3 regions of the Sphingobium sp. Cam5-1 genome follow, and region 1 is predicted to be linked to each of the others. Evidence: riboswitches for the same ligand, from Rfam matches in the RefSeq annotation. Region 1 holds a riboswitch; each other region holds the start of a gene.
The links. A riboswitch is a leader RNA that binds a small molecule or an ion and turns the genes downstream of it on or off. The one in region 1 is predicted to bind cobalamin.

Region 1 (4,163 bases):
GTCTTCCAGCATGTTGAGCAAGTGGAACAGCGCGGTCGGGGCGTTGCCGATGGCGACCACTGCTCCCGCCAGATGGGGACGCCACAGCTCCAGCGCCGCCGCCGATCGGGTGTTCGCCACTGACCGGGCGAGATCGGGCACTTGAGGATCGTTCAGGGTGCAGATGATGGCATTGCCAGCGGGCAGACGCGCGCGCGTAATCCCCTCCGACACCATCCGCGCGTCACACAGGATCGGCGCGCCAGCCTCCAGCGCCGTGATTGCCGAACCGGCAAAACCCGGTGAAAAGCGGATATGCGGCGCGAGGCCGACCATGCCCGCCGCATGGATCATCCGCACGGCAACCCGCTCTTCCTCTGCCGCAAAGCGGTCGAGCGCCGCCTCAGCCCGGATCATGCGGAAGGACTGGCGATAGATTTCCGCGCCGTCGGTTTCATAGAGATGCGGCATCAATTGGCTCCGAAGAGGGCGAGTATCTGATCGGGCGACAGGCCCGTTTGCAGCGGCGGCGCACCCGCGCACGCATTGCGGCTAATGTCGAAGCGCCCGTCACGCCCGGTGAGGACCACCGCCGCCTGCGAAGGCCGGGCGCAACCCTTGGCGCAACCCGAAACATGAAGTCCGCGAACATGCGGCGCCAGCCGAGCGGCCAGATCGCGCGTGGCGACGCTTGCCTGCGGGCAGGCTGGCGCACCAGGACAGCGATCGGCGGAAAGGCGCGGATCGGCCGGATCATCGGACGGAGCGCCGCTGCCTTCCAGCACCAGTCCACGCCAGGGGGTAAGCCGGACAGCCTCCGTCCCTCGCTCCATCGCGGCAAGAAGCGCAGCCGCCTCGATCCTGCCGAAGGGCGCTGCACGAAAAGGGCCGGGCGCAGCGGACAGGGCGGCAGCGCAGGACCGGGCGGGGGCAGGGGACTTAGTCGCTACGTTAGGGAGCGGGGCCGAATGCCGCGCCATGCGCCCCGCCTGCGCGCCACCGCTGGCCACGAACCAATGGGCATGACGGATCAACCCCTCGGCCGCGTCCTCTGCACTCAGGGCCACGCCATGCGTGCGCCCGTCAGCGCGCAGGATCAGCGTGCCGCTCGTCCCTCTTTCGATCCGGAAATCAGCCGGAACATCGCTAAGCACCGGAGCAGGCCCCGCATCGATCGCAAAGCCGACCTTCGCGGGCAGGTCGGGCAGCTCGTCCATGCGCGCGATCAAGGCAGCGGCTATGACGGCGCTATCGTCACCCGGCGACCAGTCGGGGTTGATTAGGACAGGAATCTGCCTGTCCCGATCCGCATCGGCGTGCGTCAACCCCAGCGCGACGAGCCTCTCCATCAATGCGCCGTGGCCTGCCTCGTTCACGCCCCTGATCTGCAACGCGGCGCGATTGGTGATGTCGATATGGCCATTGCCCAGCGCGATGGCGGCCTTGCAAAGCCCTACCGCCTGCGCCCGGCTCATCCGGCCCAGCGCCGGGCGCACCCGGACCAGCAGCCCGTCGCCCGCCATCATCGGGCGCCACGCCGTCGGGCACCAGCCGCGCACGCGATGGGCCGGGCGTGGGCCAGCGTCGGCACTTCGCGCCTGCTCCTGCATTGCTCCTGCACTCCCCGCACCAGCGCCACGACACACGGGCGGCATGCGCAGGTAGGCGGACAGGCCGCACGCCTGCACGGCCGCAGCCGCACGAAATTCGTCGCTCAAACGGAGAACCGAGCCGTGACCATCCCCTGGATCATGGCAAGAGCGACCTTTGCTCCGGCAGGTCTCCTGGCTTGCGGGTCATAGCTTGGCATGGGGCCTTCCCGGATTGCTCCAGTGGCTGGCCGTCCTTTCTCGGGACTGGCCGGTCCATGCCTCGCTCGCCGCTCACAGTTGCAGGGACAGCCGCGGATTAGGGAGGAAACCCTCCCGCACCGCGTTCCCATTTAAGCCCCTTGCGGGGCACCGGCGCGATCGATGAACCGGGATGAACCCGGCTCGATGCGCTTCATAGGAGGGATGCGGGCGAAAGGGAAGTGGCCAAGGGCCGCTTCCTTGCCTCGGCGGGCCGTCGAAGCTAGGCCGTCATCAAAGACAGCAAATGGAGAGGACAAGATGAGCGATTTCAGCTTTGAAGCGACCAGCCGCTTTCTGGAAACGGATAAGGGACGGCTCCATTATCATGAAGCCGGATCGGGTCCCGCGCTGCTGCTGCTCCACGGGTCCGGCCCTGGCGTCACTGGCTGGGCCAATTTTCAGGGCAATCTGCCTTTCTTCTCCCAGCATTTCCGCACCATCATTCTTGACGCGCCCGGCTATGGCAAGAGTGATCCGGTGGATGGCGACCCGGTCGGCGTGGCGCGTGACGCGGTTGTCGCGTTGATGGACGGCCTTGGCATCGATCGCGCCCATGTCGTGGGCAACAGCTATGGCGGCATCGTCGGCGGGCATCTGGCGGCGTCCCATCCCGACCGCGTGCTGCGCTACATCACGATCGGCGGCATCGGCTTCAACGTCACCTCGACCTTTCCCAATGAAGGGCTGACCCGCCTCGTCGATTTCATCGAAGACCCGACGCGGGAGAATATCATCGCCTGGCTGGAATCGATGGTCTACGACAAGTCGATCATCACCGATGAGCTGATCGACATGCGCTACAAGGCGGCGCTGGAGCCGGTGACGATGGAAAGCAGCCGCAAGCTGTACACGCGCGCTGCGCTGGGCTTCATTGCCCAGTCGATGAGTGGTCCGGGCGTGTCGCAGCGGATCGACTATCTCGGCAGGATACAGGCACCGACGCTGATCATGTGGGGCCGGGATGACAAGGTTAGCCCGCTCGACGGTGCGCTGTTGCCGATGCGCATCATCCCCAATGCGGAGTTGCACGTGTTTCCGCGCTGCGGCCATTGGACGATGATCGAGCACAAGGACCGGTTTGAAGCGTTGGCTCTGGATTTCTTGCGGGGGTGAACAGCTAATCTCTCCCCGTTCGCCCTGAGCCTGTCGAAGGGCTTTTCTTTCTTTCAAGAAGGAGTGGGCTTCGACAGGCTCAGCCCGAACGGGCAGGGGTGTGGGCGCAATCCCTAACGCCGCACCACGACCGAATGCCAGTCCGTGCGCTGCTCCCATCCCCGCCGCTCCAGTTCCGGCACATCTTCCTCGCTCATCGGCCGCCCAAGGCACAGCAGCCCCAGACACTCCCACCCAACCGGAATATCCAGCATCGCGTTCACGCCTTCCGGTTCCATGATCGACACCCACCCCATGCCGATCCGCCGCGTCTGCGCCGCCAGCCACAGCGTATGGACCGCCATGACGCAGCTATAGCGCCGCGCCTCGGGCATTGTGACGGCGCCCAGATGATGGCCGGTCTCCGTCCCATCGTCGCAATAGACGGCGAACAATACCGGCGCCTCACGCAGCCCATGCAGTTTCAGGCTGCGATAGAGCCGGTCCTGATCCCCGTCATATTCCTTGCCCGCTTCCCGCACCTGGTGGTCGACATGGCACGCCAGCCCCTCGCGCAACTCCGCCGTCTCGATCCGCACGAAACGCCACGGCTGCGACAATCCCACCGACGGCGCGCGATGCGCCATGCTGAGCAGCCATTCGACGTCCGCCTCGTCGATCGGATCAGTCCTGAAATGGCGAATGTCCCGCCGCGCCCGCACCAGCGCCTCGAACTGCGCGCTGTCGATCGGGGTGATGGCGGGTCGGCTCATGTCAATATTCAATCCCTGCCTGCGCCTTCACGCCGCTGCGGAAGGGGTGCTTGACCAGTGTCATCTCGGTCACGAGGTCCGCCGCCTCGATCAAAGCCTCGGGCGCGTTGCGGCCAGTGATAAGGACATGCTTCATCTCGGCCCTGTTGGTCACGGCCTCCACCACCTCATCAACGGGCAGATAGTCGTAGCGCAGGACGATATTAAGCTCATCTGCCAGCACCATATCATAGGCGGGATCGGCGATCATCCGCTTTACCTCGTCCCATGCTTCGCGGGCGAGCGCAATGTCGCGGGTCTTGTCCTGCGTGTTCCAGGTGAAACCTTCGCCCATGGGCTTGAACGTGACATTATCAGGGAACGCATCGAACACCGCTTTTTCTCCGGTAGTCATCGCGCCTTTCACGAACTGGACGACGCCCACGCGCTTGCCATGGCCGATGGCGCGGACGACCATACCGAGCGC
Region 2 (4,163 bases), on a different contig from region 1:
CGCTTCTCAACGCCGGACGGCAAGGCGCGGTTGGTCCTCACCAAGCAGATGGACCTTCAGGAGCCGCTTAAAGCATGGCCGATGACGCTCAACACGGGCCGTTATCGCGACCAGTGGCACACGATGACCCGCACCGGCCTGTCGCCAAAGCTCGCCCGCCATCGCGAAGAGCCGCTGGTCGAGATCCACCCGCGCGATGCCGATGACCTCGGCATTGCCGACGGCGACCTTGCCCGCGTCCAGACCGCGCAGGGCAACAGCATCTTCCGGGTGGCATTCAGCGAAGGCCAGCGCCGGGGCGAGATTTTCACGCCGATCCACTGGACCGACCAAATCTCCACCGGCGGTCGCACCGGCCTGCTGCCCCGGCCGCTGGTCGATCCGCATTCGGGCCAGCCGGGTTTCAAATCGACGCCTGCCAGCGTCGAGCGTGTCGCGACCGAGTGGAAGGGTTTCCTCATCGTCCGGGGTGAGCAGCCGGCGAAGCTCCCATGCCTCTGGGCAACGAAGGTCACGGTGCCGGGGGGCGCGCTCTACGAGATGGCGGGCAATGGCGATCCGGTACGCCTCGAAGCCAGCCTGCCCAAGGGCGACCGCGTCGAGGCTGTGGACATGACGCGCGGCACCCGCCGCATCGCCATCATCCGCGAAGGCAGGCTCGCCGCCGTCCTCTTCGTCACCCGCACCGGCCTGCTCCCCTCGCGCGACTGGCTCATCGGCCAGCTTGAGGCGGAAGAGGTGGGCGCCTCCGTCCTCGCCGCGCGCGGTCCCGGCAATCAGCCGGACAAGGGGCCGACCATCTGCGTCTGCTTCGACATCGGCCTTAATCAGATCGTCGCCGCCATCCGCGACCAGAGCCTGGTCGACGTGCCCGCCATCGGCAAGGCGATCGGCGCTGGCACCAATTGCGGGTCCTGCCGCCCCGCGCTCGCCAACATCCTCGCCCAAATCCCGCAGGAGACGCTTCATGCAGCCGAATGAATTGATCGCCCCCGGTGAAGTCTGGCTGGTCGGCGCAGGGCCGGGCGACCCGGACCTCCTCACCCGCAAAGCCGAAAAGCTGATCGCGGCGGCCGAAATCGTCTTCTACGACGCCCTCGTCGGCCCCGGCGTCCTCGACCTGATCCCCGAAGGCGTCGAGCGGGTCAGCGTCGGCAAGCGTTCCGGCCGCCACAGCAAGGCGCAGGAAAGTATCAACGACCTCCTCCTCGCCGCCGCCAAAGCAGGCAAGCGCGTCGTCCGCCTCAAGGGCGGAGACCCCTCGGTATTCGGCCGCTCGTCCGAAGAGATGGAGCATCTGGCCGCCGACGGCATCCGCTTCCACATCTGCCCCGGCATCACCACGGTCAGCGCAGCAGCGGCGAGCGGCAGCGCCTCGCTCACCCTGCGCGGCAAGGCGCGCGGCCTGACGCTGGTGACCGCGCATCTGAAAGCCGGAGAGCCGCTCAAGCTCGACTGGGAAGCGCTCGCCCGCCCCGGCGGCACGCTCGGCATCTATATGGGCCGCGCCGCCGCCGGAGAGATCAGCCGCCAGCTGATCGCCGCCGGACGCGATCCCGAAACGCCGGTGATGGTGGCGGTCAACGTCTCCCTCCCCACCGAACGCCTGATCCGCGGCAAGTTGTCCGCGCTCGCTTTCCTGGTCGCCACGATCAGCGATGAAGACCCGACCCTGCTGCTGATCGGCGAAGCGGTGGCGGGCACGTCCATGCCTGTAGGGGTTGCAGCCAGCGTCGCTCTTCCGCTTTGAAGGCCGACTCTGCGCAACTTTTGCCCTGAGCTTGTCGAACACCCCTGACCTTAGTTGGAAGGAAGGGAGGGGGCTTCGGCAAGCTCAGTTCGGCTCGCGCCAGTGCGCCAGATCCTCCGGCCGATTGATATTCGGCAGCACCAGTTCCGGCCGCTCCACCACCCGCGCGCCCACCCGCTCGATCCACCCAAAGATCGACCGATTATTCTCTTCCGCCAGATGCGCGTTCAGTTCGTCCGCGAGCGACGCAGGCCAGAAGCCCGCCAGCTGCTGCCCCTTCAGCACCGCCCCACTGTCGCCAATAAGCGCCTCCACCAGCGCCGCCGGATAGACCGGCATGTCGCACCCCGTCGTCAGCACCGCATCATAACCCTTCGTCCGCGCATGATGCAGCGCCGCGTTCAGCCCGCCCAGAGGCCCCAGGTCCGGCGCAGGCCGATCCGCCAGCCCCGTCAGCCCATCGACGCCCCGCCCACAGACCACCACGGCCTCCACATGCGGCGCGATTGCCGCCACCGCATGCGCCATCAGCGTGCGCCCGTCCGGCATCAGCGCCAACGCCTTGTCGCTTCCGAACCGGCTGGATCGCCCACCCGCCAGCACCGCGCCCAGCAATCGCATCGATCCACTCCTTGGCAATAGCCTCACTTTCCCCTATGGCGCGCCGCGTGAACGGGCAACCGTTCACGAAAGATCGCGCCGGAAAGGGAATGCGGTGCGGACGGGATCACCGTCCAACTCCGCGGCTGTCCCTGCAACTGTAAGCGGCGAGCGCGATGCACAGGGAAACCTGCAAGCCTTCAAAGGGGGAGGCGAGGGGGACCAGCCACTGGACCAAAAGTCCGGGAAGGCGTGCATCACCGCGACGACCCGCGAGCCAGGAAACCTACCGGCGCATGGTCGCTCTTGCCTTGGGTCCAGGGATAGGTCCGGGCACGGTGTTTTCCGTCTGAGCGACGAAGCGGCGCAGGGCCGCATCGGTGCGCGTGACGGGGCTGGCGTCTCTTCTTCCCGCATACCGGCCGCTTGTGCGGCAGGCCCTGGGCTCATGTCGCATGGCGCTCAGGGAAGACAGACTATGATCAGGACCGGAATTTCACTGCTGGCGCTGCTCGCCGCCACGCCCGCCCTTGCCGATGATGAGGCGGACGGGATCGTCGTCACCGCGCTCGGCATCGAACAGCCCACCGACGAGGTCGGGCAGGCGGTGACAGTGATCGACGAGAAGACGATCGACACCCGCCAGAATGTCAGCGTCGTCGATCTGCTGATGACGACGCCCGGCATCCGTTTCAACCGCACCGGCAGCTTGGGTAACGTGACCAGCGTATCGGTGCGCGGCGCGGAAACGACGCAGACGCTGGTGCTGATCGACGGCGTGAAGGTCAACGACCCGAGCGGCATCGGCGATCAATATGATTTCGGCAACCTGCTGGTCGGCAACATCCGCAGGATCGAGGTGCTGCGCGGTTCCAACTCCATCGCCTATGGCAGCCAGGCGATCGGCGGCGTCGTCAACATCATGACCGGCATCCCGAGCGAAGGGTTCGGCGGCAAGGCGTCGGTCGATTATGGCTATGCCGATACGCTGAATGCGAAGGCGGATGTATCGGGCACCAGCGGCATATTGTCGGGCGGCGTTGGGCTCGCCTATTTCCGCACCGATGGCATCTCCGCTGTCTCTTCCGATTTCGGTGGCGCGGAAAAGGACGGCTATGAAAATATCACTGGCAATGCCCGGCTGAAGATCGCCTTCACCGATGATCTGAGCCTCGACCTGCGCGGCTATTATATCAACGGTGATCTTGACTATGACAGCTTCTTTGGCGCGCCGACCGATAGCCCTGATGCTGCTAAATCCAATCAATATATCGGCTATGCGGGCCTCAACTTCGCGCTGTTCGAGGGCAAGCTGACCAATCGGGCGGCCGTTACCTGGTATCAGCAGGATCGCGACTATTATTTCGTGCGCGGCAACGCCCCGGACTTCGGCTATTCGGGCACGAACCTGCGCTTCGAATATGAAGGCGTCTATCAGCCCATGGATGACGTCAAGCTGCTGCTCGGCTATGAGCATGAGCGGCCCGATTATGAGTTTTTCGGCTTCGGTTCGCAGGAAAGCCACCGCGCCAATATCGACAGCGTTTATGCCCTCGCGGTGGTGAAGCCAGTTGAAGGCCTGTCCATGACCGCAGGCGTGCGGCATGACGATCACAGCCAGTTCGGGGGTGCGACCACCTTCGGCGCGAACGCCAACTATACCCCCAATGGCGGCGCGACCAATATTCGCCTCAGCTATGGCGAGGGTTTCAAGGCGCCGTCGCTCTACCAGCTTTACGATACATTCAGCGGCAATCCGAACCTGAAGCCCGAGCGGTCGAAGAGCTACGACATCGGCTTCGACCAGAATCTG
Region 3 (4,163 bases), 490 kb from region 1:
ATAGCCGTGGCGGCGGCTGGCACCGGTGGGTTCGACCGCGTTGGAGTCACCGACGAAGCGCAACTCGCTGCCCACATTCAGCCACCAATAGGTAGCGGTGAAGGTGAAGCCGGGCAGCTGGACGCGCGCGCCCAGTTCCTTGCCGGTTCCGCGCACCAGCAACGGTACGGGCGTGTCCACATTGACCGCGCCGCGCGCATCGTTGGAATGGAAGCCCCGGCCCCAATTGGCGTAAAGTTCGATGCTGGGATTGAGCCGCCAGGCGATCGCGGCCTTGGGCGAGAGGAGCGTGTCGGAACCGCTGCCTTCGCCCAACGCGTCGGCGTCGGCGTCCTTTGCTGTGACCGAATAATGATAATAGTCGCCGCGCAGGCCGCCCGTCAGACGCAGGCCCGGCAGCGGGGTCAGCGTCGCTTCGCCATAGAGAGCGGCGGAGGCTTCGTTCACGCGGTAGCGGCCGAGCGAGGAGAGGAAGGTGCGGACGGCGGTGCGGTTGACGCCGACATTGCCGATCGCGTCATAGCGGTTTTCCGTGCCGAGCTTCAGTTGCAGCGCCGAGCCAAGGTCCCATCGTTTTTCGCCGGTCAGGCCAAGGATCCAGCGGCGGTCGAACTGCTCGATCTGTGCGCTGGTGCCGTCGGGATCGGTGTAGGTGGGGTTGGAGAACATCGTCCAGTCGTAATATTGCGCGTAGAGATTGGCGCGCCATGTCGGCTGAACGGTGGCAAGATTGCCGATGATGCGCGTCGTCTCACCGCGCGCCGATGGATCGGGCGAGCAGAAGACATCGGGGCAAAGCGGCGTGCCGATGATGCGTTCGGGGATCTGTTCGGTCGGACGCCATGTCGCGCGATAGGCGTGCAGCGTGGCGTCGATCTTACCGGCCCCAGCGGGAAGCGTATATTTGGCGAAGCCCGCATAATGGCGCAGATGTTCAGCCTCCTGCCACGGGCCGTCATAAGCCTTGGCTTGGGCGACGAGGGTGAGATTGCCTGCGCCCGCCTTTACGGTGCCGCCTGATGCCAGCCTGCGCCAGCCGAAGGAGCCGCCCTCCGCCGCGACCCATGGACGGTCATAGCCGTCGATCGTGGTCATATAGGCCGCACCCGCGAGCGCGAAGTCGCCACCATCGGCGCGATAGGGGCCTTTGCGAAAATCCTCGCGCGCGATGATTTCGGGGATGAGGCCGTTCAAGTCGAGATAGCCCTGGCCGTGGCCATGGCTGCGGAAATTCATCTGAACCCCGTCGATATAGGTGGTGAAGTCCGATCCATGGTCGAGATTGAAGCCGCGGAGGAAATATTGATTGGCCTTGCCGCTGCCCGAATGTTGGGCCGCAACCATGCCCGGTACGGCTTCGAGCAATTCGGCAACGCGCAGCAGCGGGCGGACGAGCAGGTCCGCGCCGCTGATGCTGCCTTCGCTGGCCGCATGGGCGGTGCCGATCTTGTCCTCGCCCCGGCCGAAGACGATGATGGTGTCGGCGTCGTCGCCCGCGTCGTTCGCATCGGCGGCGAAGGCGGGCAAGGGAAGGAGCGTGGCGGTCAGCGCGCAGGCGGCGCGGTGGAGTTGATTGAGTAGTTTCACTTTATGCACTCCGGGCGTCTGGCGACATCCGGCAAGAGACCTGTCGCCCGACGACGACCGGCGCGCGCGAGCGACCGGACGCCCCCAAAGGCGGCCGCCAGCGTCACCGAAGCGGCCTCTTGCCGCTCGTTCGTCGCTCAGACGGAAACTACCGTGCCGCGGCCATCCCCTGGACCAAGGCAAGAGCGACCAGACGCTGGCAGGTCTCCTGGCTCGCGGGTCATCGCTTGATGCACGGCCTTCCCAGGCCTCGCAGGATTTAGCGTCCGGCCCAGTGACTTGCCCCAACCTGCCTGTGAGGTGGGGCGATGTGCATCGCGCTCGCCGCTTACAGTTGCAGGGACAGCCCTGGCTTGGGGAGGCGGGTGCCTCCTTTACCATGTTCCCTTTTAAGCCTCTTTCGAGGCACCGGCGCGATCATACCCGGGGTTGCCCCGAGTGACGGGGGCGATAGCGGAGGTGGTGAGGTGGGGCAAGTGGGGTTACTCCCTCTCCCCTTTAGGGGAGAGGGTTGGGGAGAGGGGAGTAACGTGGGTTGCTTTACAGTCCCCTCTCCCGCCTTCCCCCCGCCTTCGCCGGGGTCGGCACCTCGGCCAGAGTCACGTGCCTCTGGCCGACCCCTGAAGGGGAGAGGGGATGGCCGATGGATCAGTTCAGGGTCGCGCTGCGCTCGCGCTGAAGGCGCAGCGCCATGGCTTGGTAGCGGACGGCGCGTTCGTTGTGGAGGGCGATGGTGGCCTGGTCGGCGCCGCGCAGGCGCGCTTCCCTGGCTTGCCGCGCTTCCTGGGCGGCGCAGGCGGAAAAATGTGACGCGTCATTGGGGCGCATGGCCCTTATCCTCTCTCAATTTCTTATGGCTCGAACGATAACATCGGCCTGTTTCCCGCTGCTATTACGCAGGTTAACAGGGGAAAGCTTCTGTTTTTTGACAGTCGGCTTGCAAATGATTTCAGGAGGGGATTTCTACGCTTTTCAGGCAGTTGGGCGGGTGGCGCCAAGGTGCTTCTTGCTATCAGTCGCCCCGGTTCCACGATGCATCGCGGAAGATGTCGCGCAGGAAGCCGATGAAGGCGTCTACGGCGGCGGGACGGCCTGCGGCGCGGGGGTGGACGGCGTGGACGGCGAGGTCCTCGGGTCCTTCCCAGCTATCGAGGACGCGGACGAGGCTGCCCTGCCCGATCAGGTCGCCCACGTCCCAGAGCGAGCGTAACGCGATGCCGACGCCCGTCAGGGCGAGTTCGCGCACGATTTCGCTGCTGTTGGTGCGGACACGGCTTTGGCCATCGACCAGTTTGCGCGCGCGGCCGTTGACGAGCCGCCATGGCAGCTGCCCTTCGGCGGCGAGCAGGTGATGATGGGCCAGGTCGGCGATCTTTTCCGGCAGGCCATGCGCCGCGAGATAGGCGGGGCTGGCGCACAGGATGCGGCGGTTGGCGGCGAGGCGATGCCCCTCCAGATGCGCGGGAATGTCGCTGGTGATGCGGATGGCGACGTCGATCCGCTGGGCGAGGAGGTCTTCATAGGCGTCGGTCAAGTTGAGTTGGAGGTCGACACGTGGATGCTGTTGAAGGAAGCGGGCGACATGGCGCGCGACGTGTAGGCGGCCGAAGGAGGTGGGGGCAGAGATGCGCAACGGCCCCGACGCCGTGCGATGGCGGTTGGTGACGCGATCTTCGGCCTGCTGGATGGCGTCGAGGATGGCGACAAGATCGCGGTGCAGGCTGGCGCCTTCCTCCGTCAGGGCAAGGCGCCGCGTGGTGCGATGGATGAGGCGGACGCCAAGCCGCGCTTCCAGCCGGGAGATGCGTTTCGACATCATGGCGGGCGAGATGTTCAATATGCGGCCTGCCGCCGAAAGGCTGCCTGCCTCTACCGCGCGGGCGAAGAGAAGATAATCGGGATCCATCGATGATCTTTTCCTATGAGGAACAGATGCTTTGAGTTCTTATTGTCTAGTGCGAGGATGGGCGGGGGTCTATAGGCTTTTGCCACGGTATTTTGGATGGAGAGTTGCCCATGGGCGGGATGATCGAGAAATCGGGCCTGAAGGTCGCCGCCGAGCTGGCGCGCTTTATCGATGAGGATGTCCTGCCGGGGACGGGGCTTGAGGCGGAGGCATTCTGGCAGGGCGCTGCGGGAATTTTCGCGCGGTTCGCGCCGCGCAACGCGGCCCTGCTGGAAAAGCGCGATGCGATTCAGGCGCAGATCGATAGCTGGCATTGCGAGCAGGCGGGGCGGCCCTTTGATGCGGAGGCTTATCGGGCATTCCTAACTGAGATCGGCTATCTGGTGCCGGAGCCTGCGCCCTTTTCCATCGGGTCGGGCCGGGTGGACGCGGAACTGGCGACCTTGGCGGGGCCGCAGTTGGTGGTGCCTATCCTCAATGCGCGGTTCCTGTTGAACGCGGCCAATGCGCGTTGGGGCAGCCTTTATGATGCGCTGTACGGGACCGATGCGATCCCCGGCGCGGCGGCGGGCAAGGGCTATGATCCGGCGCGCGGCGCACAGGTGATTGCCTGGGCCAAGGCGTTCTTGGATCGGGCGGTTCCTCTGGCGGAAGGAAGCTGGGCCGATTG

Region 2: another riboswitch for cobalamin. It lies ahead of IZV00_RS00490 (TonB-dependent receptor plug domain-containing protein); the one in region 1 lies ahead of IZV00_RS18495 (cobalamin biosynthesis protein CobG).
Region 3: another riboswitch for cobalamin. It lies ahead of IZV00_RS16290 (TonB-dependent receptor); the one in region 1 lies ahead of IZV00_RS18495 (cobalamin biosynthesis protein CobG).

The regions. Positions count from the first base shown of each region.
Region 1 is NZ_CP065139.1:988,661-992,823, forward strand. Features, by position in the region: gene IZV00_RS18490 (precorrin-8X methylmutase) at 1-450, opposite strand, end outside; gene IZV00_RS18495 (cobalamin biosynthesis protein CobG) at 450-1,505, opposite strand; cobalamin riboswitch at 1,737-1,960, opposite strand; gene IZV00_RS18500 (alpha/beta fold hydrolase) at 2,091-2,945, shown strand; gene bluB (5,6-dimethylbenzimidazole synthase) at 3,059-3,697, opposite strand; gene cobO (cob(I)yrinic acid a,c-diamide adenosyltransferase) at 3,699-4,163, opposite strand, start outside.
Region 2 is NZ_CP065138.1:96,420-100,582, forward strand. Features, by position in the region: gene IZV00_RS00475 (nitrate reductase) at 1-981, shown strand, start outside; gene cobA (uroporphyrinogen-III C-methyltransferase) at 968-1,750, shown strand; gene mobA (molybdenum cofactor guanylyltransferase) at 1,835-2,371, opposite strand; cobalamin riboswitch at 2,399-2,658, shown strand; gene IZV00_RS00490 (TonB-dependent receptor plug domain-containing protein) at 2,829-4,163, shown strand, end outside.
Region 3 is NZ_CP065139.1:498,459-502,621, reverse strand. Features, by position in the region: gene IZV00_RS16290 (TonB-dependent receptor) at 1-1,527, opposite strand, end outside; cobalamin riboswitch at 1,769-2,015, opposite strand; gene IZV00_RS16285 (hypothetical protein) at 2,224-2,397, shown strand; gene IZV00_RS16280 (LysR family transcriptional regulator) at 2,600-3,493, opposite strand; gene IZV00_RS16275 (malate synthase G) at 3,604-4,163, shown strand, end outside.